2 regions of the Pseudoalteromonas sp. S4741 genome follow, and region 2 is predicted to be linked to the other one. Evidence: predicted binding sites of a transcription regulator. Region 2 holds the regulator's gene; the other holds the start of a gene.
What was found. The regulator ArgR, encoded in region 2, controls arginine synthesis, uptake and breakdown. The targets are predictions, from matches to a motif close to ANTGAATANNTATTCANT.
Positions count from the first base shown of each region.

Region 1: the regulator ArgR is predicted to act here: its motif matches at 14,439-14,456, upstream of CWC30_RS09325 (arginase family protein).

Region 1 is NZ_PNCN01000058.1:582-16,489, reverse strand. It holds gene CWC30_RS09405 (leucyl aminopeptidase family protein) at 1-203, shown strand, start outside; gene gloA2 (SMU1112c/YaeR family gloxylase I-like metalloprotein) at 231-617, opposite strand; gene CWC30_RS09395 (ketoacyl-ACP synthase III) at 698-1,777, opposite strand; gene CWC30_RS09390 (sensor histidine kinase) at 2,157-3,395, shown strand; gene CWC30_RS09385 (response regulator transcription factor) at 3,392-3,916, shown strand; gene CWC30_RS09380 (thiol-disulfide oxidoreductase DCC family protein) at 3,940-4,359, shown strand; gene ppiC (peptidylprolyl isomerase PpiC) at 4,438-4,716, shown strand; gene CWC30_RS09370 (substrate-binding periplasmic protein) at 4,793-5,602, shown strand; gene CWC30_RS09365 (DsbA family oxidoreductase) at 5,640-6,299, opposite strand; gene CWC30_RS09360 (M24 family metallopeptidase) at 6,419-7,639, opposite strand; gene CWC30_RS09355 (flavin reductase family protein) at 7,778-8,386, opposite strand; gene CWC30_RS09350 (SDR family NAD(P)-dependent oxidoreductase) at 8,398-9,123, opposite strand; gene CWC30_RS09345 (thiol-disulfide oxidoreductase DCC family protein) at 9,120-9,518, opposite strand; gene ppc (phosphoenolpyruvate carboxylase) at 9,639-12,284, shown strand; gene cdd (cytidine deaminase) at 12,407-13,336, shown strand; gene udp (uridine phosphorylase) at 13,325-14,080, opposite strand; gene CWC30_RS09325 (arginase family protein) at 14,493-15,602, shown strand; gene CWC30_RS09320 (substrate-binding periplasmic protein) at 15,701-15,908, shown strand, end outside.
Region 2 is NZ_PNCN01000074.1:1,053-15,189, reverse strand. It holds gene CWC30_RS11710 (methyl-accepting chemotaxis protein) at 1-871, opposite strand, end outside; gene CWC30_RS11705 (RNA-guided endonuclease TnpB family protein) at 957-2,099, opposite strand; gene tnpA (IS200/IS605 family transposase) at 2,156-2,584, shown strand; gene CWC30_RS11695 (DUF3718 domain-containing protein) at 2,851-3,225, opposite strand; gene folA (type 3 dihydrofolate reductase) at 3,308-3,799, opposite strand; gene cgtA (Obg family GTPase CgtA) at 3,875-5,026, opposite strand; gene rpmA (50S ribosomal protein L27) at 5,181-5,438, opposite strand; gene rplU (50S ribosomal protein L21) at 5,455-5,766, opposite strand; gene ispB (octaprenyl diphosphate synthase) at 6,190-7,161, shown strand; gene mdh (malate dehydrogenase) at 7,237-8,169, opposite strand; gene argR (transcriptional regulator ArgR) at 8,385-8,852, shown strand; gene CWC30_RS11655 (Dyp-type peroxidase) at 8,910-9,809, opposite strand; gene CWC30_RS11650 (ABC transporter ATP-binding protein) at 9,855-10,901, opposite strand; gene CWC30_RS11645 (ABC transporter permease) at 10,902-12,533, opposite strand; gene CWC30_RS11640 (Fe(3+) ABC transporter substrate-binding protein) at 12,533-13,537, opposite strand.

The DNA of each region.
Region 1 (15,908 bases), on a different contig from region 2:
ATATGGCTAACTGTGCAAGTACGCCATTTGGTGGCGCAATAACCGCTGCGCTTTATTTGAAAGAGTTTATAGAGCCAAATACACCATGGGTTCACTTTGACGTAATGGCATGGAATTTACGTGCATTACCTGGGCGTCCAGCTGGTGGTGAGGCACTGGGTATTCGTGCAGTATTTACTTACCTACAAAATCGATTTAACTAAATTAAATATACCTTGAGTTATTAGATGTTAAAGTGCATATAACTCAAGGGGTAAGCCATCTGGATCGGCAAAAAAGGTGAATTTTTTGCCGGTTATTTCATCTTCTCTAATATTTTCGACGATGACATTGTGTGACTCTAAATAATGTTTAGCAGTATTAATACACCCAACTTTAAATGCTAAATGTCTAAGTCCTTGAGCTTCGGGGTAGCTTGGTCTACTTGGCGCATCATTAAACGAAAATAATTCTAACTGACTTCCATCAGGTAAAGCTAAATCGAGTTTGTAAGACTGACGCTGTGCACGATAATGCTCATTAATAATCGTGAGTTTTAATATTTCACTATAAAAATGTTTAGAGCGTGGATAGTTGCTACAAATGATGGCTACATGATGAATGCCTAGTAGTTGCATATATTTTCCTTAAAAAGCAAAAAGCGCACTAAAAGCAGTGCGCTGTTTATCAATACATGTGCATGGTTGTATATTAGCTTTTAGCTAGGCTCTGCGTCTTTACACGCTTTTACAGCCGGTGCAACAAGCTCTAAACCCGTTTTATTACACGGTGGAAGCTTAGCATCACTAAGTGCAATAGGCGTTACTCGCTCGCCCCATTTTATATAGCTTGCCGCCCAAGTAAGGCCAGCTCCAAATGCCGCCGACATAATATTTGCATGCGGTTTAATTAAGCCTTGCTCAACGGCTTCACACAATGCAATTGCAATGGTGGCAGCAGAGGTGTTGCCATATTCACCAATATTGACCATTACTTTTTCGTCATCCACTTTTAAGCGATTTTGAATAGCTTGAATAATGCGTAGATTGGCTTGATGCGGAACTAGTACATCGATATCGTCTAACTTAAGATTGGCTTGTTCAAGCACGTCGTCACAGGCTTCACTCATGCCTTTAACGGCACGTTTAAATATTTCACGGCCTTCAAATAAAAGGTCTGATGGACCAATTGGCTCATATTTATTTAAATCACTGCCAAAATTAGTAATGTGTAAAATATCACGATCTTCGCTGTCACAACCGGTTTTAGTCCCTAATAAGCCTGCAGGTGTTTCTGCTGCTTCAAGCACAACGGCACCGGCACCATCACCAAATAATACTGCGCTGTCGCGTCGTGCCCAGTTTACATACCACGTCATGCGCTCAGCCGCGATAACGACGGCTTTTTTGATCATGCCAGCTTGAATTTGCGCTGTCGCAGCTTGTAAAGCATATAAGAAACCAGAACATGCCGCGTTGGTGTCCATGGCTGCAGCGCCTGTGGCACCAATATTTTTTTGTACTAATGAGGCGGTGTTTGCAACTACTGTTGAGGGGGTGCACGTTGCTAAAATAACTAAATCGATATCTTTTGCATCTACGCCAGCACAAGCAATGGCATGTTTTGCAGCCACACTAGCAAGTTCAGCAGTACTTACATGGCTAACTCTTCGTGCCTTGATACCTGTGCGTGTGGTGATCCACTCATCGGTTGTATCTACAATTTCACTTATTTCGTCGTTGCTGATGCTTGCTGGTGGAATGCATTTACCCCAACCAGTGATATGTGCGTAAGGCATAGTGTGTTCTCTTAAAAGTGGTATGACGTGTTCGTCTAATGAGGACGTTATATCAAAAATTAGTTGTTAACACTAGTTTATAGCATGGTTTGCTTAGTAATTACTGCTATTTTACGGACTATTTGCTGCATTTTTGTTTAAAGGTAATTGATTTGTTTTTATTGTGTTAATTAAAAGCTTTTAATGATTGTGCCTGTTTTACACAATAGCTCATAGGCTTTCTAAGCTTAATAGAATACAAATACTTTGTTGACCATATATGCTTGAGTGCGGCTGAGTGAGCAGCTAATATGAGGCGCTTATTATGAAATCATTACTTAAAAAGCATTATTTATAATGGATAACAAAGTAATGTATATTCAATCAGGTGAATCTTATTGTGTTAATTAAAACCGATCCTGCTATTAGCCGGTTATTAATGCTGCGCAGTGGCGCCATTGCTGTGCAGCTTATTGCAGTGTTAAGCGTTTATTTTTTATTAGAGCATCAAATTGCGCTCATGCCGTTGCTAGCCGTTATTACGCTTGAGGCGGTTTTTCAGTTAGCAAGTATCTTTGCTTATAGAAATGTTAGCCAAGCAAAGCCTGTTGGCATGCTGATGCAACTGACCGCTGACGTACTTTTTTTAACTATTTTGTTGTCTTTAAGTGGCGGTGCAACTAACGCATTTGTGTCGTTATTATTGTTACCTATTATGATAGCGGCAATTACATTGAGCGCTCGTGGGCTTGCCTATATTGCTGTGCTGGCTATCGCTGCCTACAGCATGCTACTGATTAAAATGCCAGAGCATAGCATGCACCAAATGAACATGAGTGGCCACTTTATTGGCATGTGGGTTAATTTTGTTATCAGTGCCTGCGTGATTGCGTTGGTTATTGGTGCAATGAACCGTGCTTTACAACAACGTGAGCGCACTATTGCTAAAGTTAGAGAGAAACAGTTGCGTAGTGAACAACTGGTTACTCTCGATGGCGCAGCGGCGCAAATTACTCATCAATTAGCAACGCCTATTGCTAATTTACAATTATTGTTTGAAGAGCTTGTAGAAGAGCATCCCAACAATGAAATTATTCAGCAAATGCAATCACCCTTGCTGCAATGCCGCACTCAGCTTAATGATTTTAGAAAGCTCTCTATGCAGCTACGAGATAAAAACACGCAAATACCTATAAAAGCAGAGCAGCTGCAAAATCAAATTCATGATACGTTACTATTACAATACCCTAATCAACAAATAAACTGGCTTAATGAGGCGCCTAAAGCCACATTAAAAAGTGATGCCATGCTGCTACCTGCTATTTTAAACTTATTACAAAATGCAGCACTTGCTAACGAAAAAAAAGGCCAAATGCAATTAGAGTTGAGTTGGCAACAGCCAGATGCGCAAAGTATTGCGTTAATTATTCGGGATTTTGGCGCTGGTTTTTTATCCTCCGAGTTAGCGGAGTTAGGCGGGCAGCTCATGCCCAGCGAGCAAGGCATGGGAATAGCGGTTATGCTATCAAATGTCACGTTTGAGCGTTTAAATGGTTCGTTAACTGTTTATAATCACCCCGATGGTGGAGCGGTGGCCAAGATACAAATGCCACTATTAATAACCGAGTCGGCGCTATGAAGCTGCTAATTATTGAAGATGACATTAACCTTGCTACCACTTTGGTAAGGCGCTTAACAAAACACAGCTTTAACTGTGAGGTTGCACATAACCAAACAGAGGCCTTACTTAGGGCTCGCCAGCAGCAACCTGATTGTATTTTATTAGATATGAAGTTAGCAGATGAAAATGGGCTGGCGCTTATTGCACCGCTGCGACACTTGTTACCCAAGGCGCATATTGTATTGCTTACCGGCTTTGCAAGTATAGCTACAGCCGTAGAGGCGATGCGCTTGGGCGCTAATGACTATTTAACTAAGCCTGTCGATATGGCAAGCTTATTAAAAGCGCTAAAAGTAGAGCCGGTATCGACAGTAACCGAAATTCCTGAAGAGATTATGTCACCCGAGCGTTTAGAGTGGGAGCATATTCAACATGTATTACACAGTAACAACGGTAATGTATCAATGACTGCAAGGCAGCTTAATATGCATAGACGCACTTTGCAGCGCAAGCTACAAAAAAAACCTGTGCAGCAATAAGCCCTCACTTGAGCAAGCAATTAATGACCCATACCGCCGCGCTAATAAAAAGCCAAAAAATTATACTGTTCGATGCCCAGTGCAAGCTTTGTAGTGCGTGGTGTAATTTTATTATTGCTCACGATCCTCAGGCCATGTTTAAACTGTGCAGTGTACAATCGCCAAAAGGGCAGCAAATATTAATGCACTTTGGCTATTCGACAACTGATTTTGCCTCTATGGTTTACATTGAAAACGCTCAAGCATTTATACAAAGCCATGCATTTTTTGAGGTGATTAAACAGCTAGGCTATCCGTGGAAACTTAGTGGTATATTTAGTGTGTTGCCAAATCGTTTTAATAATTGGCTTTATGATAAAATTGCATCAAATCGATATACCTTATTTGATAAATATCACTATTGCAGGATCCCTTCAAAGCAAGACCAAGCCCACTATTTATAAGTGCTTTAATAGATGCCTGAATGTACTGGCTGTGCTAAAATCGCGGCGTTTAAATTTAAGCATTAAAAAGGCACTTACATGGCAAATACGGCGCACGCACTGCATATTTTAGTAAAACATAAAGAGATTGCAGAAGACATCATCAAGCAATTAGGCAAAGGCGCAAAGTTTCAAACTTTAGCTAAAAAGTATTCGTCATGCCCATCGGGTAAAAAAGGCGGTGATTTAGGTGAGTTTAGACGAGGTCAAATGGTTCCACAGTTTGATAAGGTGGCCTTTAGTGGTGCAATTTTAGAACCGCATTTAGTAAAAACGAAATTTGGTTGGCATGTTATTAAGGTACTTTATCGCACATAAACTAACGCAATTTTAAGTTGCCGCTATACTTATTATTTGTTCAGTTTGTTACATGCTAAAGCAACTTGGAATAACTATGAAGCTTATTATTTTATGCTGCAGTTTGATTTTAATGGCAGTGTCATTTTTTGCCAGTAGCACTGAGCAAACAATTACCCTTAAGCTTGGCAAACCAAGCATCCAAGGCATACCAAAAAACTACTATATTTTAGCGTTATTAGAAAAGAGCTTTGCAGAGGTTAATGTAAAGCTCAATATTGCCTACAGCATTGAGCCAATGAATACCAAGAGGATTTTGCAAGAGCTCAAACGTAACGGTGATGTTGATTTAGCTTGGTTAACTATGCCAAGCGTCCTCGCAGAGCAAAGATATTTAATCCACACAAGTTATCCTATTTATAATGGACTGCATTCAAAGCGCTTGCTCATGGTTAAACATAGTCGGTTAAAAGAATTTTCTGAGATCAAAACCTTGGCACAGCTAAAACCATTTATTTCGTTGCAAAAACAAAGTTGGTCAGACTTTTATGTTTTAAAAAACAATGGTCTAACAGTTAATGGTGATTTGAGTTATGAAAGCATGTTAAAAGCGTTAGATGAAGGACTTGGCGATTATTTTCCGCGTTCAGTTACAGCAATAAAAGCCGAAATACGTAAACATCCTCAGTATAACTTTGTTATTGAGCCACATATTATGCTGCAATACGATAATTACTATTATTTTTACGCAAACGAAAATAACAAAGCAATCATTGAGTTATTAGAGCAAGGCTTAACAAAGTTAGCAGATAGCGGTGAGTTGAACGCGCTTTATGAGCGCTATTATCATGATGTTGAGGACGGGCTTAATTTAAACAACAGACAGGTGTTTAACTTAAAAAACTAATAATGTTAGGCCGCAAAATGCAGCCTAACCCGAAAAATTATTGCTCCTGGTTGGCTTCTTCTTCACTTATTTGCTTAAGTGCTTGAATAAACGATTCACTCGGTTGCCCACCGGTAAGCGCGTACTTATCATTTATAATGAAAGTAGGTACTGAGGTTATTCCCATTTGTTTAAAGTTATTTTGCTCTTGGCGTACCGCTTGTACGTATTTATCTGAGTGTAAAATTTCTCTGGCTGTGTCTTTGTTAAGGCCTACTTTTTCTACCACATCCAGTAATGCATCTTCTTGATTTAAATATTTTAAATCGGTGAAGTGTGCCTCAAAAAACGCCAGTTTTAACTCAGTTTGCTTACCTTCTTCACGAGCCCACATTAGCAAGCGATGTAAATCAAAGCTGTTGATCATGATGCGTTTACCGTCAAAATTAAAGGTAAAGCCAGCTCGTTCACCCGCATCCGCCATGTTTTGACGATTTCGTGCGCTTTCTTCTTCGGTTAAGCTGTATTTTTGCTGCAAGTGCTCGTTTAAGTCTTGCCCTTCAAGTGGCATATCCGGATTAAGCTCAAAAGGGTGCCATGTAATATCCGCACTCATTTCGTCTTTTAATTCTGCCAATGCGGCTTCTAAGTTTTTATACCCAATAATACACCATGGGCACATTACATCTGAGACGATATCTATTTTTAAGTTTTTCATAAGGATCCTTGAAGGATTGCTTTTTAATAACAATGGATATTGGGATGAAGTTTAGTTTATCAATCATTGAACATAAAAAGAGCAGCGAAAGTGCTGCTCTTTTATTGAATGTTTTCAGGTTAGCTGTTTAAACCAAATGGGTCGTCAATGCTGTGGCTTGGCTGGGTAAACCAACGCGGTCCGTCATCTGTCATATAGAAGTGATCTTCTAATCTCACACCAAACTCATCTGGAATAACCAGCATTGGCTCGTTACTAAAACACATGCCTGTGGCAAGCGGGGTTTTATCGCCGCCCACTAAGTATGGCCATTCATGAATGTCTAAGCCAATACCATGGCCTGTGCGGTGTGGGCAACCTGGTGTTTGGTATTCAGGGCCTAAGCCTTGAGCTGCTAAGTAACTGCGGGCTGCTTCGTCAACCGATTCACAGGTTTTGCCAATGGCGGCTTGATTGAAAGCTGCTAACTGGGCTGCTTTTTCAAAATCCCAAAATAGGCGCTGGCGACTGGTTGCTTCACCAAATACGTAGGTACGCGTGATATCAGACAAGTAATCGTGTACTTTGCATCCGGTATCAATAAGGACCATGTCGCCTTTTTTCAAAATTTGTGGATCTTTTACACCATGAGGGAATGAGGTAGCAAGGCCAAACAATACAATACAGAAGTAATTTCCCGGAGCACCTACTTTTTGATGCGCTTTTTTTATAAATTCTTCGACTTCTACTGTACTAATTCCTTCATAAAGCATGCTCGCCGTAGCCTGATGAACCGCTAAAGTCATATCCATGGCACATTGCATTAATGCTAATTCATTGGCTGATTTATGCATTCTACAATGTGCGGTTACAGGTTGTGCGTTAACTAGTTTTAACCCTGAACTGGCTTTATTGATGCCATCAAAAATAAAAAACTGTGCGCTTTCATCAATGCCCACGGTAGCGGTGTCACTAATATTCAGTTGTTTAAGCACTTTAACGAATAGCTCAAACGGGTTCTCGTGTTCTTGCCAGCCGTGTATTGGGCCATCAATGACTTTAAAGCCATCTAAAGAGCCAATTTCAAAATGGGGGGCAATGTATTGCACCTCACCCATGGCGGGTAAAATAGCGCCGACTAGTCGTTCACTGGCGTACCATTTCATACCGGTAAAATACGTTAAGTTAGTACCTGCATTTAAATATATCGCATCAATATTATTAGCTTGCATATAAGCTTGCGCTTTGGCCATACGCACTAAATACTCATCGGCCTGAATTGGCGTTACTGAGTGGGTCATATTGCTTAAACTAGCAAGTGCTTGTTCGGGTGTGTGTGTACCAATACCAACTGTGGTCATATATTTCTCCTACAAAATTTTGCATAGTGTGTAGGCTAAATGCGTTCAATTCAAATTAATTGCGATTAGTGAACAAGGGATTGAACAAATAGAGGAAGTTATCAAGTCCCTCATTCCCAAGGACTTGATAACCTTGGGCTATTTTTTCGCGTAGGGTAAACGATTGAGCTTATTCGCCGTGTGGTAGCTATCTAATCCGGTTACTGCAACGGTATCGATGGCTTGTAAGTCTAAAAAGCCATCACTTTGGAGTGCTGATTTATCTACATAAACATCCATTATTTCGCCAATAACCAGCTCAGTGCCATTAACAGCTAAATGCTGATTCTCTACAAATTTTACTGCGTATTTTAGTCGGCTTTGTGCAACAAAAGGCGCTTTAAAGTCGTTTAAGTACTCTGTTTTGAGACCGGTTGCATTAAACTCAGACTCATCTTTAGCGTAACGTGCCGATGTTTGGTGTGCCTGCTGGTAAATATCACTATTTACTTGGTTAATAGTATAAACGCCTGTTTCTATAATATTTTCGAATGTATGCCTTGGTACGCTGTGCGGGCGCATTATCATGCCTACTAGCGGTGGGTGAGCGCCTAAATGAATAACTGAACTGACAATGGCTAGATTGGTATTACCTTGTAAGTCTTGTGTGCCAATTAAGTTTGCACTTTTAAACCCTGAAAGTGAATTGATAAAGTGTGTACGGGTATGTTTTTCAAGTGCGGCTATGCGGTCTTTCGAAAAATGCATGTGTTTGTTCCTTACCATTTTATGGTGTTTCCTTGCCAATCTAAGTAGGCAGGTTCGCCGTTGAGTTCTAGCTGTGGGTTTTCGTAAGTAAATTTAAATAATTGCTGAGCAACAAAATCAGGGGTAAACAGTTTACCTGCGGGCACATTTTTTTGAAATGGCTTAGAGAGCTGTGTATCTGTAGTACCTGGGTGAAATAAAACAAGTTTGGTATTTTTAGCGCGACGAGCAAGTTCAATGGTGGCTGTTTTAAATAGCATGTTCAGCGCAGACTTGGATGCGCGATAGGTATACCAGCCACCCAATTTATTGTCGTTAATACTGCCTACACGAGCGCTTAAAGCAGTAATTGTGCAATGAGTTTTGTGATTAAGCAATGGCACTATACTTTGTAAGCACAGCAGGGGGACAAGTGTATTAGAGTGCAAAAGCTGCATAAAATAATCACTGTTAATTTCTTCGAGCTTTTTTTCTGGCATGTGCTGGTCGTTGTGTAATTGACCATTAAATATTATTACCTGAGCAAGCTCAATTTGTTGTGACTTTAACGACTGGGTTAGCTCATTTAGGCTTTGCGCCGAGTAGTCGCTGTGGAAATAGGTTACCCTGTCATCATTATGCTCAATATTCGATGAGCTGACACAAATTATATTAAATTGTGCTGCTTGCTGATTTAAATGACTTACGTAGGATTGTGCAATGGCGCTACTGGCGCCAAATAAAATCACTGTTTTCATTTTTCACCTTTAGATTTGATATTGCATTGACCATTACTACACTGCGCATTGGGCATTAAAAAACGGCTTATATGATGGCGGTATTTTGCAAAAAAAGTGTAAGCATGATCGGCAAAAAAGCGAATTACGGGCAAACGAATTATTTTAAGCCAACGGTATTTGCCAACGGTGCGCCAAGCTTGATAAGTGACGTCTAAGCCGTAAATCATCTGCCCCTTATCAGTTTGGGCGTGCAATAAATCCATGGCATTTTGTTTATCGATTGCAGGAAAACGTTCACTAAAATCATCCGCATTTAAATCTTCTAGTGTAATTTTATGATCAACATCGGCACGTTTTAAATGTTGCATTTCTGCATTGCACAGTGGGCAATTGCCATCGTAAAAAATGATCATGTTATCGCTTTGTGTTTATTTTACATATGCTTTTTTACGACAAGACAATGCAAATGGATCTATTAAATATTCCCTCTTAGTGATATTAATAGGTCTCCAAGAAACGAAGGAGAGCTAGAAATGAGTGAACAATATGCCGCCTTGCGAGGTAATGTAAATCTACTTGGTCAATTATTAGGACAAACTATTAAAGATGCCCAAGGCCAAGAGATTTTAGATAAAGTAGAAGAAATTCGGGCTTTATCAAAATCATCTCGCAGTGGCCATGAAGCCGATCGCCAAGCGTTAATTGATGTACTCCATGCGCTTAGTGATGAGGAGCTTTTACCGGTTGCCCGTTCATTTAATCATTTTTTAAACTTAGCTAATGTTGCAGAGCAGTTTCATACCGTATCACGTTTTAATGATGTTGGTTTTTGCCAACTAAATCCTCTCACTCAAACATTAAAAACGTTAGCAGCAAAGGCCGAACAAGGTCAGCTTAATCATAATCATTTAGCCGACACACTCTCAAAACTCCACATAAACTTAGTACTAACCGCTCACCCAACCGAAGTGACTCGCCGTACTATTATTAACAAACATGTTGAACTAAGCGATTGTTTAGCGTCGCTTGAGCGAACCGACAACCTTGCGCAAGAGCGCGAAGCGATATTAAATCGAATTGCGCAGCTTATTAGCCAAGCTTGGCATACTGACGATATTCGTCGTTCTCGTCCAAGCCCTGTTGATGAAGCTAAATGGGGCTATGCGGTAATTGAAAATAGCTTATGGGATGCCGTGCCACGTTTTTTACGTGAGTTTAGCCAGCATGTTAAACAGCATTTGAGCCTTGAGCTACCAGCCAACTACAGCCCGATAGAATTTACGTCGTGGATGGGGGGAGATCGGGATGGTAACCCGTTTGTAACCGCTGAGGTGACTAAGCAAGTACTCGATCATGGCCGTTGGATGGCGCTGGATTTATACCAGCGTGATTTAGAAACTTTGTGTGCTGAACTTTCAATGTCTGATGCCAGTGATGAGCTCATTAAACTGGCAGGGCAAGAGTTTGAACCTTATCGAGCCGTGCTCAAAGAGCTTAAAAACCAAGTAGCTGAAACAGTGATGTACTTAAGCGCTAAAATTAAAAACAAGCGTACAGAATCACAAGATTTAATAACTGATATTAACCAAATTAAGCACCCAATTGAGGTGTGTTATCGCTCATTGTTAAAATGCAATATGCAAGTGGTTGCTGATGGCTTGCTATTAGATGTGATCCATCGTGTAAATAGCTTTGGTTTGCGCTTGGCAAAACTGGATGTACGACAGGATTCGTCAAGACACAGCGATGTGTTTTCTGAATTAACTCGTCATTTAGGTATTGGCGATTACAATCAATGGGAAGAGCAAGACAAACAAGCTTTTTTACTGACAGAGCTCAATTCACGTCGTCCGCTAATTCCTAGGCATTGGCAACCAAGTCCAGAAGTGCAAGAGGTGCTCGACACCTTTGATGTTATTGCGCAACAAGATGAAAAAACCTTTGGTTTATACATTATCTCTATGGCACGAACTGCCTCTGATATATTAGCAGTGCAGCTATTACTTAAAGAGTCTGGCTGTGGTTTTGAACTGCCTGTGGCGCCTTTATTCGAAACCTTGGATGATTTAAACGATGGCCACAACGTCATCACTACACTTTTAAATAACGAGTGGTACCGTGGACACATTAAAAACACCCAAAATGTAATGATTGGCTATTCAGACTCAGCCAAAGATGCAGGCATGATGGCTGCTGGTTGGGCACAATATGAGGCAATGGATAAGCTCGTACAACTAGCGGATGAACGCGGTATTGAGCTTATTTTATTCCATGGCCGTGGGGGTACGGTTGGCCGTGGTGGTGCGCCTGCTGCACAAGCATTGCATTCTCAGCCGCCGGGGTCGTTAAAAGGTGGGCTTAGGGTAACAGAGCAAGGTGAAATGATCCGCTTTAAATTTGGCCTGCCTAATGTGGCATTACAAAGCTTAAATATTTATGCGGGTGCGGTACTACAAAGTAATTTATTGCCACCACCAGAGCCTAAATCACAGTGGCGCGAAGTAATGGCATTAATTAGCGATGTGTCGTGTGAGCATTACCGTAATGTGGTGCGCCACGATGAAAACTTTGTGCCTTACTTTAGAATGGCGACACCTGAATTGGAACTGTCAAAATTACCTTTAGGCTCAAGGCCTGCAAAACGAAATCCAAATGGAGGGGTTGAGAGCTTACGTGCTATTCCATGGATTTTTGCGTGGAGTCAAAACCGGTTAATGTTACCTGCATGGTTAGGTGCATTGAGCGGGCTTAAAGCCGCGCTTGAAAAATACGGTATAGAAACCTTAAGTGAAATGAGCTTGCAATGGCCATTTTTTAGGGCGCGTTTAGAAATGCTAGAAATGGTATTTAGTAAAGCGGATAGCTGGTTGAGTGAGCATTACGATAATGCGCTGGTGGAAGAGATGTATAAGCCGCTGGGTGTAGCTTTACGTGATGAACTTGGTGAAGCTATAACGTTAGTGCAATCATTAAGCCCACAAAAAAGCTTATTGGCTGATCAGCCTTGGATCAAAGAGTCTATCGGGCTTAGAAATCCATACACCGATCCGCTGAATGTATTACAAGTTGAGTTATTACGTCGTTCTCGTGGCGATGATAAAGGCAATGAAAACGATATAGATAATGCTTTGATGATCACTATGACCGGCATTGCAGCGGGTATGCGTAATACAGGTTAATCCAAAACTAGATTAGTTTTAGAGGGAACACACGACGTGTTCCTTTTTTTTACGTTGAATAGGCTGGTATTTAGTTTGCCAACCTTTTACACTACTTGGCCATTGATCAAATAAAAACTATTATGGCTTCAGCAACTTTTAAAGTGCAACATAATACAGCACTTAGCAATTCACACATTTCATTAAACGTAGCGCAAACGCAAGCTCTACGCAGTCAATTAAAAACTCAACGCGGTATTTTATACCCAAACGATATTTCAGCGCTTTGCACCGAGCTTAATGTTAGCGAAGATATTTTATTACAAGGCTTAGTGCCTATGGCTTCAGAGTTTTCGGTTGCACCTATTTCCAAATTTCATGTCGGCGCAATTGCAAAAGGGCTCGATTCACAAGGAAACACTACTTTTTATTTTGGCGCTAACGCTGAGTTTGACCATCAAGCACTTAGTTTAGTGGTGCACGGTGAGCAATCTGCCATTAATAATGCCTGGTTAAATGGCGGTAAAAAAATTCTTAAAATAGCGATTAGTGATCTCCCATGTGGGTACTGTCGTCAATTTATGAATGAACTCGCTGATGCGAAAGAGCTTGATATTTTACTGCCAGCACAAAACTTTAAATTGGCAGAGTTATTACCTCACTCATTTGGACCAACCGATTTAGGCAATGAGCACAGCTTATTTAACCCAGCAAAGCAAACTAATTGTTTTGAAAACGAACAACTTGATGAAAAGCTGATGAGTTATGCTTTAGCGGCTTATGTGCCGTACAGCCAAAATTACAGTGCAGTAAAAATAAGTACGTTTGAAAACGGTGATTTTTATGGCAGCTATGCAGAAAATGCAGCGTACAGCCCGAGTTTATCGCCATTACAAAGTGCTGTGAGTCAGTTGTTTTTAGCAGGACTGAGCTTTGATAAGCAAACAGTAAAATCAGTTACGTTATTAGAAACGGCTGGTCATGAAAACCAATCTGGGGTGGCAAAAGCCGTGTTAGCAAGCTTTACTGGCTTGCCAACACTTGAGGTTATTAGCGCAACATTAGCCAAGTAACACTTTAGCGGCTTCAAGTACCACGGCAACCGATTTTTTCTCAATCTCGCCGTGGTCTACGTTAGGAATTTCTTGACGTGTTCTATTTACTAATACACCGGCAACACAGGCTGCTTGTAGGCCAAGAGCGGCACACATAGTAAATAAAGTAGCCGATTCCATTTCGTAGTTCATCACGCCTAGTTTTTGCCATTCTTCACAGCTACCCTGTAATGACTTAGGAACATAACCAGAATGCGTATCGTAACGCTCTTGTCCTGGGTAGAAGGTATCGCTTGAAGCGGTGATACCGATATGAAAATCGATGTTTAGGTTTTCACAGGCTTTTACCATCGCTTGAGTGGCAAAAAAATCAGAAACAGCAGGGTAGCACAGCGGTGCAAAATGCTGACTCGCGCCATCCAAACGAACTGAGGCTTGGCTAATTAAAATATCGCCTTCGTTAATGTGCGGCTGAATCGCGCCTGTTGTGCCAATGCGAAGAAAGCTACGTACGCCAAGTTGAGCCAGTTCTTCAACCGCAATTGACGTTGAAGGGCCGCCGATACCGGTTGAACATACAACCACTGAGTGGCCGTTTAATTGGCCTAAATAAATGTGAAACTCACGGGTTTGAGCAAGGCAGGTTGGATTATCTAAGAACTGTGAAATGCGTGCTGCACGATCTGGATCCCCTGGAACAATAGCCAGTTTTGCACCTTTTAAATCATCAATACACAGTCCTAAGTGAAATACCTTTTCCATAACTAAGCCTTTTTAATAAGAGTTGTTGTCAATTTAGCATGATTACGAGAAACCTAAATGAAGTACAGGACGGATGTCCGTATTGGTTTATTCATTAACTCTGAATATTCAATCAATGGCTAAAATTACTAACAAAATGAGCCAGTTGACTTGTTTGCTCAGACACTATATTCATACCTCAGAGCAAACCAGTAGCTAGCTAAAAGAGTTGTTAGCTAAATTTTAAGTTGTTTATATTCATAAGGTTAGTTAGTAGGTTTTGTATTGTTTTGCCGCTGACCTAACCTCGCAGAACACAACGTTCAGTGATTTTTATAACCACATACAATTAATTTTTAATTTATTCAGCGTTCGTCGTTTTGCATAACTACTCAATAATAGACAAGATATTCAGATTGAAAAAGGGTTTACAATGAGCACACAATTTCAAGCATTTAAAAATAAAGTTGAACACTGTTTATGTGCACCTGGCGATGGTGTATTCACGGTTAATACGGCAAAAGAACGCAAAGCAGCACTCAGAAATAAATTATATGGTCAAACTGAAAATGTCGATGTTTTATGGCGTGACTCGCTAAATGAATTACCTAACTCACCCCACAAAGCGGTTATGTTGGGGATTAGCTCTGATTGTGGTGGTGGTATTTTACGCGGTGCTAACTGGGGGCCTTTGTTTTTACGTTCAGCTCTAATTGACCAGCAAACACAGTGTCGTTCATTTGACTTAGGTGATGTGCGCGTAATACCGCATTTATTACACGATAAATACTTAAACGAGGCAACAATTACCAATTGCCAAAAAGCGCTTTATGGCAATGACAATAACGATCATTTCGTAAGTCCACTGTCTATTACCGAAGATGTATGTGACAGCTTTTATGCAACATTCCACGATAAAGGAATTTTTGGCATTGGTGGCGATCATTCTATTAGTTACCCGCTGACAAAAGCGTACTTAAAAGCCAAACGCGAGCAAGGTAAACGTACGGCTATTATTCATTTTGACGCCCACACCGACTTACTCGTAGAGCGTTTGGGCATCGATTTATGTTTTGGCTCTTGGTGTACCCATATTTTAGAATTTTTACCCGCGCCACATCATTTAATTCAATTTGGTATTCGCTCAAGTGGTAAGCCTAAATCACATTGGGAAAGTACCTTTGGCGTTAAACAGCACTGGGCTGCTGAAATTATTGAGCGTGGCGCAGCCGCTGTTGCTGCCGATACAATCGCGCAACTAAAGGCTGACAAGGTTGATGAAGTGTATGTAAGCTTTGATATTGACGCACTAGATGCTCAATTTGCTTCAGCAACAGGTACACCTGAAGAAAATGGGTTAACACCACAGCATGCGCTTGATATTTTGTCAGCCATTGCCGATGAGTTTCCAATAACCGGAGCAGATATGATGGAAATCGCGCCGTTTACCGACAGCTCATTAGTGGGTCAATCAAGCTCAGAGACGACGCTTAGAGAAGGCGCTAAAATTTCAGCATTCTTAATTGCAGCAATGAATCGTTAATCCCACAGGCCCAAAATTGGCTATTTGTAATTAATCCGCTATATTAAATTTGCTTTTACCAAAAAAGTAACATCTTAAATTTTATATAGTGGGTTATTGTGACTAAGTGGTATTTCGTATTATTGCTCATTGTAAGCCATCATTGTGCGGCTAAACTTACTGTTGTAACAGAGAACTTTGCGCCTGCGCAGTATCTGGACGCGAATAACAATTTAGTAGGTGATGCTGCCGATAAAGTCCGATTGGCGCTTGATAGCGCAGGCATTGATTATTCAATCTCTGTAAGCGATTGGAGTATGGCTTACA
Region 2 (14,137 bases):
GCACGCCGCTCAGTAACTCTTGCACACTGTGCATACCTTGTTCAATACGTTGCTGTGTATCAGAACTCGCATTAAGCATATTTTTAGCAAAACCAACACTTTGCTGCATTGCCTCATAAGTATTTTGTGCATTTTCAGCAGCCTGCGCGTTAATATGATTAACCTGCTCACCTATGTGTTGAATATTTACTAGTAAACTTTCATTTTTAACAACTGTTTTAGGATTATTCACTGTAATATTTTTTAACTCATTACTTTCGATTAAAAATGCAAACCCATCTCGTAGTTGCCTCAAAGGCTGTAAAACCTGTTTACGTTGCACCCAATAAATACCAAAAGCTAATATTACTAAACCACCTATTGCGATTCCGAACACCCAAAATACTTGTTGTTTAACGGTATCTTGCTGCGCTTTTAATGCTTGCTCTGCTTCAATCACTGTTTTTGATAACACGCTAATTTGTTCACGTAACTCATTCGTTCCAGAATTACGCTGCTTTGCTTGCGATAAAGTACTGCTTAAATCGCGCAAATAACGTTTAGGCCAACTCACCAACTCCGCTTTTATATCAGCATCCAGATCTTCTGGCTCTTCATCTACAAATAAAGCAAATTCATCAACCTTATTCATCACTCCTAAATTAGGCAACTGTGCAATTTTTGCAGCGAGTAAGTTTAAATTTTTTACACTTTGTTGCAGGCTTTTTTCAATTTCAGGCTGGTAATCATTTAGCAGTTGATAGGTCGATAAAGATAAATTAACCACTTCACTATAATAGTCACTCGCCAACTTATTGTAGCTTAGAGCATGGGTACTTAGAGTTGAGGCTTTTTGTACATAATTTATAAGCGATGACGCTGAGCCCGTCATTTATCTCAGTGCATTGTGTGACGTCTCACCGCCCTATCGGGCGATGCTTCTTATTTCGTTAGCCGTTGCTCGATAATGCCGAGACTTACGCAGCTTCCATAAGCAGAAACGACTGTCCAGCCGCTTTTAATTCAAAAATACCTTTATCTCGGATATTAAGGGCGGCATTGAAGTCGCGATCTATATCTTTAACTCCGCAAGACGGACAATCCCATTTGCGAACCGATAAGGGCATTTCTTCCATTTTGTGACCGCAACAATGGCATGTTTTCGAGCTGGCGTACCACTGATCGAGCTTTACTAGGTGCTTGCCTTGCTCTTTAGCTTTGTACTCCAACTTAACAACAAAGCTATGCCATGAGGCATCCGCTATGTGTTTCGCCAGTTTGCGGTTTTTCATCATGTTTGCTGATTTCAATGTCTCAACTATCACCGCTTGGTTTTCGTCAACGAGAGTTCGAGAGAGTTTGTGTTGAAAATCAGCGCGAGCGTTCACTACTTTTTCATGGCATTTAGCAACCAACAATCGAGCTTTTGCTCGATTTGCGCTGCCTTTTTCTTTTCTAGATAGTTGACGCTGCTTACGTCTGAGATTCTTCTCAGCACGTTTTACAAATCGTGGGTTAGCTGTCTTTTTTCCGTTTGACTCAATAGCAAAGTGAGATAGACCGAGATCGACACCGGTTACCTTTCTCACTGTATGAATTGGCGATGGGACTTCCGCCCCATCATCAGCAAGTATTGACGCATAGAACTTTCCAGTATTACTCAAACTGAGTGTAATACTTTTTACTTCCCCTATAATCTCACGATGAATATTTGCCTCTACAGGCTTCATTTTCGGGAGTTTGATCGCGCCATCGAGCACCTTTACGCCGACACAGTGATAGCTTGATTGCTTGCTATGTCTACGTTTGAATTGTGGATACTTGGCCTTTAATTTTGGGTTGAAGAAGTTATCAAACGCTTGGTGAAGATTGATCACGGATTGCTGTAAAGCGATTGAGTCGTATTGCTTCAACCAGTGGTATTTTCGTGACTTTTTGGCAACGGCAAGTAATGGCTTTATATCTTTTTTAGGATTCAATATCACGCCATGCTTGCGGTACATGTGAGACTTTAAATGTAGAGATTTATTATACGCAAAACGCACAGCGCCAAACTGAGCAATCAAAAACTCAGCTTGCTCTTGTGTTGGATAAATGCGTACTTTTGTTGCTCTTAACATTTCAGTGCTCTTGTGTATAATATCTATATATTAATACTTTGAATAGGTTTTGTAAAGTGAGTGCACACACAGAAGAGTTGTTAAAAGGCTATCTCAGAAAAAGGCACAGCGTAAGCAAGTTGGTTGTTCACCTAGTGTTTACAACAAAATACAGACGTAAGTTGTTTACTGGGCTTATGATAGAGCAATTAAGAGAGGCATTTGAATCTGCTTGCATTAAGCTGGAGTGTGAGTTGATAGAAATGGATGGCGAACAGGATCACGTGCATTTGCTTATTTCGTATCCACCAAAACTCTCAATTAGTGTAATGGTTAATAACCTGAAGGCAGTTTCGTCTCGGATGTTGCGACTGAAAAATACGCACCTCACAAGGCAGAGTAAAAACTCCGCCCTATGGGCTCGCTCATACTTTGCTTGTACTGCTGGCGATGCAACAATCGAAACGTTAAAGGTTTATGTAGATAGTCAAAATACACCAGATTAAGCCACTGACGCGTCTTACGCCTTATATCCCCGCCCTCATCGGGCGAGGGCTTACGGCGAAATTGCTAAAAGCGCAGTATCGTTACCTGAGAGCTTTCCTAGAGCTCTGTATTTACCGTTAATGTCTTTATTTAGTGAAAATAGCTGTGTTGAAAGGCGCACTTCTAACTCAGAGGGAAGGATAGATAAAAGCTCAATGGAAGGATGTTTTAGGTAACTAATAAAAAACCGCGTATAAACGCGGTTTTTTTTAAATTAAGCTTTTAATTAAAGGCCTGCGCGGTCTTTAATAATAGGGATTAAAGGTGATCCTGCATGATTTGCCTCAGCCCAGGCTATATCGGCACCATCTTCAAGTGAGCTCTTTGATAAGTTTTTAACAATGTACTCACCCGTATCAACCGCATTACTTGCAACAGCGTGACGCAATAAGTTATTACCATTACAGAAAACTGCATCATAGATATTACGAACTTTCACACGTGAACTTTTTAATTTGCTACGCAGACGGTTTTTATCATCACCAGCAATGTATTCACAGATTGAAACAGCTAACTGATCATTAGCGCTTGCAGGCGCAGTATAAGCGAACGAACCTGCTGCAATAGCAGCAATTACAACTAGCTTCGGTAATTTAATCATTGACTGGATACCTTATATCAATACTTTTTTCGTACTCGACTGTTTAATATTGTACCAACACGCTCAGATTTTGGCAATAATGTTAAGAAATTTTATTCAAAGTTACGAACTTATAACTATATTTATTTTTATCATCGGGCGTCATCAACATTTCATCTTCAATTTGCCAGTTTGCAACACTTTTATAATCAGGAAATTGTGTATCTCCTTCAACATCTAAGTCTATAAAGGTTAAATACAAGCGCTGCGCCTGCGCTAAAAACTGCTGGTAGATGTTTCCGCCACCAATTATCATCACCTCTGCAACATCATTAACAAGCTCAAGTGCAGCTTCTGGTGTGGTTACTGTTTCAATTCCTGATGCGTGATAGTCTTTATTACGAGTAATAATAATATTACGTCGCCCAGGTAACGGTCGGCCTATTGATTCAAATGTTTTGCGCCCCATAATAACGGGTTTACCAGAGGTTACTTTTTTAAAGTGCTGAAGGTCACCAGGTAAATGCCATGGCATTTTATTATCTAAGCCAATGACACGGTTGTTTGCCATTGCTGCAATCATTGAAATTATCACACTAAACACCTAATTCTTTATTATTAAAAAAATAAAAAAGGAGCGTTAGCTCCTTTTAAATATATACAATTATAATTAACGCTCGTAGACAACTTCTACGTCGTAATCATCTTCATCCCAATCATCCCAGTCATCATCATCGCCTTTAGTGGCTTTTTGATGGTAGGTATCCCACTTAAATTCAACCTCTTCGTCTGCCACTTCTACAAACTTCTCTTTAGGCATGTTATCAAGTAGCGTCATGATGTCGTGAATTAATGGCTGCGTATTTAATTTATTAATTGCAGCAATACTGTAAATATTTTCAGACTCACCCAACTCTTCTGCAATTTGCTCACATAAGGCTTTGGCTTCATCTTCAGGCAATAAATCAATTTTATTAAATACTAACCAGCGTGGCTTTTCAGCGAGCTTAGGGCTGTACTGGTGTAGCTCGTTGATGATTGCAAATGCATTATCAACAGGGTTAGAGCCATCAACTGGCATTACATCTATAATGTGTAAAAGCACACGACAACGCTCTAAATGCTTTAAGAAGCGAATACCTAATCCCGCTCCCTCTGACGCGCCTTCAATCAAACCTGGAATATCAGCAATTACAAATGATTTGTTTGCTTCAGGACGAACAACCCCTAAGTTAGGAATCAGCGTAGTAAATGGATAATCAGCTACTTTAGGTTTTGCAGCTGACACACTGCGGATAAAGGTTGATTTACCTGCATTTGGTAACCCAAGTAAGCCGACATCAGCCAGTAGCATTAGCTCTAACTTAAGGTTACGTACTTCACCCGGTGTGCCAAGTGTTTTTTGACGTGGAGCACGATTAGTACTTGATTTAAAACGCGCATTCCCCAAGCCATGGAAACCGCCTTTTGCAACCACAATTCGTTGACCATCTTGGGTTAAATCCCCTAATGATTCCTGTGTATCAACATCAATAATACGTGTACCAACAGGCACTTTAACGATCAGGTCTTCACCTTTCTTACCCGTACAATTACGGCTTTGACCGTTTGTACCGCGTTCTGCTCTGTGAAAACGCTCAAATTGATAGTCAATAAGGGTATTTAAGTTTTCATCAGCTTGTAGATAAACACTACCACCGTCTCCACCGTCACCGCCATCAGGTCCACCATCTGGAACATATTTCTCACGACGAAAAGACACGATGCCGCTGCCACCGTCACCAGCTTCTGCGCGAATTTCTACTTCATCTACAAACTTCATGATTACTCACTTTAGGGATTGGCTTGTTAATAACTCTATTATATACCTAAGTGGCCTATAGAGCACACTGAGCATAAAAACACTTGGGTATATATTTAAACATGCTTAAAACAAAAAACCCCGCAAAGGCGGGGTTTTTTAACTACCTTACTGATTACTCAGCTACGATAGTTACGTATTTACGGTTTAAAGGACCTTTTTGTTCAAACTGAACTTTACCATCTGCTTTTGCGAAGATAGTGTGGTCTTTACCGATACCTACGTTTGCGCCTGGGTGGAAACGAGTTCCACGCTGACGAACAATGATGCTACCCGCTAGAACTGATTCGCCACCAAAACGCTTAACACCTAGGCGTTTGCTTTCTGAATCGCGACCGTTACGAGTACTACCAGCTGCTTTTTTATGTGCCATTTCTAAGTACCTCTAATTAAGCGCTAATGCCAGTGATTTTAACTTCTGTGAACCATTGACGATGGCCCATTTGCTTACGAGAATGCTTACGGCGTCTAAATTTAACAACCTTAATCTTCTCACCGCGACCGTGTGAAACAACCTCAGCTGTTACTTTACCACCGTTTACGAACGGTACACCAATCTCGATCTTCTCACCATCAGCAACTAAAAGTACTGAATCAAATTCAACTGCTGCACCAGTTTCAACGTCTAATTTCTCAAGACGAATTGTTTGACCTTCAGTCACACGGTGCTGTTTACCACCACTTTGGAAAACCGCGTACATAATTAACTCCGTCTGTGCGCCCTCAAATCGACGCAACTAAAATATTCTTCAATAGGGCGCGAAGTTTACGCTAATGCGTAAAAACTAGCAAGCCTCTTTTTGTAATTAAATGAATAAAAAGTAGCTGCATTGAGAGCAATTCAATATTTCCCCTATTTTATATTAAAATCCCCCTTTGCCAAGCGCTTTTTAACGGTTACAGAAAATAAATTAGCAATAGCAAAGCGAGCCTATGTAGTTCAATTAACCACCAAGGGTGATTCAAAATTAAACCAGGGTGTTTAATCAATTATTCACAAGGTTAATAGGTTATTTAACCTAATTAAGGGTGTTTTTTTAAGGAATCATCACAAAATATCGAGCTAATGCATTTTTTGTTGTACAATCTGCGCCGTTCACACATTAAAATTGGCTCGGAGATCAATGGATATAAAAGCTATCCAGGCGTTAATCGAAAGCGATATGAATGACGTCAATCAACTAATACATGCGCAAATGCGCTCAGATGTGGCGTTAGTTAATCAACTTGGTTTGTATATTGTTAACAGCGGTGGCAAACGTGTTCGCCCTATGTTGGCTATTTTGGCGGCTAAAGCGCTAGGTTACCAAGGCAAAGATCACATTACGCTAGCAACTATCATTGAATTTATTCATACCGCAACGCTTTTACATGATGATGTTGTAGATGAATCTAATTTGCGCCGTGGCACACCTACAGCAAATGCTGAGTTTGGTAATGCTGCTAGCGTACTGGTGGGTGATTTTATTTACACCCGCTCGTTTCAGCTAATGGTGGGTCTTGGTAAAATGCAAATAATGCAAGTACTGGCTGATGCAACCAACATTATTGCTGAAGGTGAAGTGCTGCAATTAATGAACTGCAACGACCCTGATACCACTGAAGCCAGTTATATGCAGGTTATTTATTCTAAAACCGCCAAGCTATTTGAAGCAGCGACGGGCCTTGCGGCCATTATTACTGACCAAGACGATACTGTACTAGAGGCACTTAATTTGTATGGTATGCATTTAGGTACTGCTTTTCAGTTAGTGGATGATGTTTTAGATTACAACGCTGATGCCGACCAACTTGGTAAAAACATTGGCGATGATTTAGCTGAAGGTAAGCCGACGTTACCTCTTATATATGCAATGCAACACGGTAGTGAGCATCAAACACAGTTAATAAGAGACGCTATTGAGCACTGTAATGGTATGGAGCACCTTGACGAGATACTGGCTGCGCTCAAACATACCAATGCCCTTGAGTTCACCATGGAGAAAGCCGAGCAAGAAGCTAATAAAGCAATTGCCTGTTTAGATTGCTTAGCGGAGTCGAGTTACAAGCAAGCACTAATTAGCTTAGCTAGAATAGCGGTTGACCGCGACCACTAAGTAATACTGTGTAGATAATTCCGAGCAATAAAAAAGCCTGCAAACGCAGGCTTTTTTATTGGTTAATTTTGGCTATTACGCCATAAAATCAACACCTTCTTTGATATCTTTTTTCAGCGTTTCAAGCATGTCATTTTTAGCTTGCTCTTCAAATGCGCTTAAAGTGCCGTAAGAAAGAATTTCTTCTACGCCATTTTTGCCTAAACGTACTGGGTGTGCAAAGTACTCTGCATCGCCATTTTCAACAGCAACGTATGCATAATCTACAACGTCTTCACCTTGTAGGCCTTTAACTAGAGACATACAAAAACGTGCTGCTGCAGCACCCATAGATAATGTTGCAGAACCACCGCCCGCTTTAGCATTAACTACTTCAGTACCTGCATTTTGGATACGAGGAGTTAGTGTAGCCACTTCTTCATCAGTGAAAGTAACACCTTCAACTTGAGAAAGTAACGGTAGAATGGTTGTGCCTGAGTGGCCACCAATCACTGGTACTTTAACACTTGCTACGTCTACGCCTTTAAGTTCAGCAATAAACGCTTCAGAACGGATAACATCGAGTGTTGTAATACCAAATACACGCTTAGCATCGTAAGTACCTGCTTTTTTGAATACTTCAGCAACAATCGGTACAGTGCCGTTAACTGGATTAGTGATAATACCTACAAGCGCTTTAGGACAGTTAGCAACAATGCCTTCTGCTAATGTTTTAATGATACCTGCGTTAACATTAAATAAATCTGCACGATCCATACCTGGCTTACGCGGCATACCCGCTGGGATTAAAACAATATCACAACCTGTTAATGCTTTATCTAGTGCATCTGCACCAAAACCTTCAACTTTTACATCTGTTGGGATATGAGAAAGGTCAACAGCAACACCAGGAACTACTGGCGCAACATCATATAGTGATAATTCTGAACCAGCTGGTAAGCCTGTTTTTAATAATAAAGACAACGCTTGACCGATACCACCTGCAGCACCTAATACAGCAACTTTCATTGGAATTCTCCGTGATTTGAGGAAGGAAATATTTGTGGTTCATAAGATAAAGAAATTAGCGACTAAAAACAAATTTATCCTGCCTATTTTAACTATATTTTCGACCATAGTTGTAAACTTTACTGTTTAAACGCAGCAAAACCTAAACAACTGCTGCATAAATATGCATTTTTGTGTAGAATTTGCAGTATCGACAACATAACTAACTAGACACTATGCAACCACAAGACAAACAAGAAGCATTGGTAAAAGCCTTTAAAGCACTTTTAAAAGAAGAAAATTTTGGCTCACAAGGCGAAATAGTCGACGCATTAAAAGAACAAGGCTTTGATAATATTAGCCAAAGTAAAGTGTCGCGGATGTTAAGTAAGTTTGGCGCGGTACGTACCCGCAATGCAAAACAAGAAATGGTGTACTGTTTACCTGCCGAAATGGGTGTACCAACCGCTAAAAGCCCGTTACGCCAGTTAGTTATTGACATTATGCATAACGAAATGATGATTATTATTCGCACCAGCCCAGGCGCTGCGCAGCTAATTGCCCGTTTACTTGACTCATTAGGTAAAGCAGATGGCGTATTAGGAACAATTGCCGGCGATGACACTATTTTTATTGCGCCAGCGAAAGTATCAGAAATAGACCTCACATTAGAGCGTGTGCGTATTTTGTTTGATACGGTTTAAACACGTTTGGTTATCATTGTTACGGCTATGCTAATACGTAGCCGTTACTGGCTTGTTTTATAACTGCTTTAAAAATCGCACTGAGGGTGCAAAAAACGCAGAGCCCATATCTGCTTGAGTAAAGTCAAGCCAATGATCGTAATGCTCCCCCTGCCCTAAACGGCTGTTGAGCACTTTCTCGAATGCATCCCCTTTAGCCGAGCACATAATCATTAACATTCCCTGCTCATACACGTCGCCATAAGGCATACTTTGATTTAGTAATAATGCTTGTCCCTGTTCATCTTTTAATTCACTTCGAGTCGCATGGCTGCTTTCAAGTGCGGGGCTTATTAGGGTATTGTCGAGACGAGTACGCCCCATTATTTGTTCTTGTTCTTGCAACGACAAGTGCTGCCATAACGTTAAGTCATGCTTATAGCGCTGAACATGAATATAGCTGCCTTGATCTTCAAAGCTATCGGGCTTATTAACGAGGGCCGTTACCCGTTTTTGACGACCATGCGGAGTATCGCCCGCATAAATAAAACCATTAAAATCACGGCCATCTAAAAAACGAAAATTTCGAATTTGCTCCACCAGCTCAACATCAGGGTTGAAAAGTTTTAATATTTGCAATGCAAACAGGTGGTTTACATCTTCTCTGTCTGAGCGGATTTGCACAAATAAATCGCATGGCCTTGCACTCATCACAAAATCGCTATGGGTAATATTAGGAAAGCCTCGCAGCTCACTTGGCATATAATCAGGCAGAATGTGTGGCCAATATTGCGCGCCAATGGCGACCATACAAGAAAGCATAGATTCAGAGAACTGATCACTAAACTCATCTTCAATATCGCTCACTTTTTTAAGCTTAGCGCGAAGTAGTTCGTCGTGACCATCAAGTACATTAAAAAATAAGTGCAAACCGTGTAAGTTTGCTTCAGCACAAATCCCTGATTGCGCTTGCGCCATTGTCATTCCTTACTTTTTAGAGCAAAACACAGCGATTAATTACGATTAAAAAAAATTCACCGTGTGCGGTTTTATTTTTATTATAACCTGTTCATTAATTTCAAATGACTGGCCATACTGAGCTGCAACTTCTATTTCTTGCTCAGCAATAACCACAGTGTATACATAAGCAGAGCCAATAAAGCGACTACTTAATATACTAACCCGCTCACATTGCTGTTGAGTATCGTTATTACTAACAAGTTCAAGTTGATGCGGACGCACATAAATAACGCCCTTATCCGCCACGCCATGCTGCTGTGGCTGTATTGATTCAACCACCCCAAACTGCGTTTGATATTCAGTGGCGGTTAATGCGGTGGCGCTTAAGTATATGCCCTGACCCAGAAACTCTGCAACCTCCTTTGAACGTGGTTTAGCAAAAAGCTGTTCTGGCGTACCTTGCTGCGCAATTTTACCTTGGTGCATAACCGCAAGCGTATCTGAAAAAGCAAACGCCTCTTCTTTTGAGTGAGTAACAAACACAGCCGATACTTGCTGCGCCTTAATAATGCGTCTAATGTCGGCAATTAACTCAAATCGTACTTGGGTATCAATATTAGAAAATGGCTCGTCAAGTAACAGTAAGCTAGGTTTATAAGCTAATGCACGTGCAATCGCTACTCGCTGCTGTTGCCCACCAGAGAGTTGATGAGGGAATCTATCGGCGCAGCCTACCAAGTGTACCAGCTTTAGCATTTCACTTACGCGTGCGTGTTTATCTGCTTTGCTCATGCCGCTTAGGCCAAAGCCAATATTATTAGCCACCGTTAAATGCGGAAATAACGCATAGTCTTGAAACATCATGCCAATATTACGATGCTCAGGTGAAACAAACGTATTAGCATCACTGACTAGCTTACCATCAATAAATACTTGCCCTTGTTTGGCTTCAATTAATCCTGCAATGGCTTTAAGTGTGGTGGTTTTACCGCAGCCACTGGCTCCGAGTAAACACACTATTTCGTCTTTACCTAAGGTTAAATCTAAATTATCTATCACCTTAGTCCCGTTATATGCATAGCTCACGCCTTGTAAAATCAAACTACTCATTTAGCTACGCTGCTCCATTGAACGGTTAATAAAATATAACGGAATAAACCCCACCACCACAATAAACAAAGCCGATATAGAGGCCAGCTCTAATTGTTCATCGCTTACATACTGAAACACATGAGTTGCTAAGCTTTCAAAATCAAAAGGCCTTAACAACAAAGCTGCGGGTAGCTCTTTCATACACTCGATAAAGACCAATAAACCGGCGGTTAATAAGCCTCGGCGTAATAAAGGTAAGTGCACTAAGCATAATGTGCGCCCTTGGCTTTTTCCCATTGACTGGCTTGCCATATCAAGGGAGGGACTAATGCGTGAAAAGCTCGACTCAATAGCTCCGTGTGCAACGGCGTAAAACCGCACTATATAAGCAAAAATAATAGTGAGTAAGCTACCAGTAAGTAATAAGCCAATATCTAAATCATAAGGAGCTAAAGTGCGGTTAATAGTATTTTCTAATAGGGTGAGTGGCAACAATACCGCTATCGCTAATACTGTGCCGGGTAACGCATAGCCCGTACTAGCCAAACGCCCGGGTATTAATGGATTTTTTTGTTTTGCAATGCGCTGATAAAACACCACTAAAACACTCAGTATAATAGTCACCACACTGACTACAGCCGCCACTTTTAAACTTTGCCATGCATAGCTAAAAAACTCACTATTCCACGCTTGATCAAAATACATCACTGCATATTTGAGCAATACAACCATCGGAATAATAAACGAAATAATTAAAATAAAGCTACAAAACCCAGTTGCTAGCCACGCAGACTTGCCTTTGAGGATATAAAGCGCTTCACTGTTCACGCTCGATTGACGCTCAAACACCGCTTGGTTACGACGGCTAAAACGCTCGGTGATCAATGCTAAGAACAGCAGTAGTAACATCACCCCTGAAATTTTTGCTGCTGCAGTTAATGAATAATAGCCAAACCAGGTATCGTATACGGCGGTGGTTAATGTACTGACAGCAAAATAGCTTACGGTGGCAAAATCAGCCATGGTTTCCATGCTGATCAAAGCAAGGGCCGCTACAATGGCACCACGGGATAATACAAGGCTGACTTTAAAAAAGCTTTTCCATGCATTTAGCCCCATTAACTGACTGGCTTGGACTAACTTAAAAGATTGTTCTCGCAGTGCAGTTTTAAAAATTAAATATAAATACGGGTAGAGTACCAGCGCAATCATAACAATTGCCCCTGGTAAGGTGCGTATATCAAAAAACCAGTAGTCACTTGGCGACTGCCAACCAAACCACTCTCTTAGAGTTATTTGTACCGGCCCCGCATAGTCGAGTAAATCCGTGTACACATAAGCAATAATATAGGTAGGCATGGCAAGTGGCAGCATCAGTGCCCATTCAAACTGTTGTTTGCCAGGAAAACGGCAATAAGCGGTGAGCCAACCCAGTGGCAACGCAATCAGGCAACTAAGTAACCCTACACCTAAAACCAGCAATACGGTATTACTTATATAGTCCCACAGCACGGTATTCCACAGGTGGGTAAATACCTCTGAGTCGCCTTGTAAAGATTCTACTAGTAGAAAAAACAACGGGGTCGACAGTAATAAACCCGTCGACCACGCAATAAGCTGCCACTTCGACAGCTGAAATTTATAAGTCATTAAAGATCGAACTTCACCTCATCAATTAGCTTAAGGGCTAATGGACGATATTTGCTAATTTCATCAAGCGGTAAGCTGTCTTCCTTAAAGCTTCCCCATGATGCAACCAAACTTGAAAGCTTAACACCTGGCTTGACCGGGTACTCCATATTGAGCGAGGCATACATATTTTGCGCCTTATTGTCGGTCATATACTCTATAAGTTTCAAGGCATTTTCAGGGTTTTTAGCATACTTAGTAATTACCGCACCCGATACGTTAATATGCGAACCACGGTTAGTTTGGTTTGGAAAATTAATATTAACCGCATCTGCCCACGGTTTTTGCGCTTCATCTTGCAACATTTTACCTAAGTAGTAACTGTTACCTAAAGCTAAATTACATAAACCTTCTTTAACGGCTTTAACTTGCGCACGGTCATTTCCCTGCGGCTTACGCGCTAAATTCGCTTTTACACCCTCAAGCCATGTTTTAGTCTGGACTTCACCATGATGAGCAATCATAGAAGCCACTAACCCTAAATTATAAGGGTGTTTACCAGAGCGAGTACAAATTTGACCTTTATATTCAGGTTCGGCTAAATCTTCATAACTCAGCTTAGGTAATGGACCTAAACGCTCTTTTGAAGAGTAAACATTTCGCACTCGCTTAGTGAGCGCCACCCACTGACCATCGCCATCACGAAATGCAGCCGGCACATTATTATTAACCTGCTCACTATCAATAGTTTGCGTTAGCTTTAGCTCTTCTAACTGAATTAACGCACTAAAGTTAGACGTTAAAACTAAATCTGCTTTACTGTGTTTGCCTTCACGCTTAACACGCTCGATTAGGCCTTTTTTAGCAAACACAACATTAGTTTTAATGCCTGTTTGCTGTGTAAAATCATCTAAAATAGGTTTAATTAAAAAAGGTTGTCTAAATGAGTAAATATTCACAACATCGGTTGCAACAGCAGGTGCTGAGATAATTAACCCAACAACAAGCGCGAGTGTTTTTTTCATATTTTCTTACCTGACTAATAATTATTATCATTAATTTTACCGCGATGAACTAAAAAGTGCACACTTTATATAATCACTTCGTGATAAATACGCCCAAAAAAGAAAACCCCTGTAAGATATCTCTTACGCTTATGACAGCAAATGAGTAAAAACACCCTGCACAGCACCCTAAAAACAAACTAAGCTATTGTATTTTAAGTTATTTAAATATATTTCATTTGTAAGAACATAAACCATAAGCGGTTTTATCCTACATTTACTGCAAATCACTCTCTATAATTAACCCATAAATAAGCAACGACGCTTACCGAGTAAATGGAAACGGATTAACTACTCGAATACCAAGGTTTGGTTTTTAGGATAACAGGGATTTAAGGACAGGCTCAGGATGAGTATCGCAATGGATTGTTGCACAAGGGATAGCATCAGGATGATGCATAATGGATAACAACAGCGGAATAGTTGTTTATAAAGGATAGGGAACAAAAAGGACAGGCCTTAAAGGCAACACAACGGAATGGTAACAAAGGGAATGCACTCGGATGTGCCATAAGGATTGGTAATAGATTTTACCTTACAGGATGTTTTAGGGATTTATGG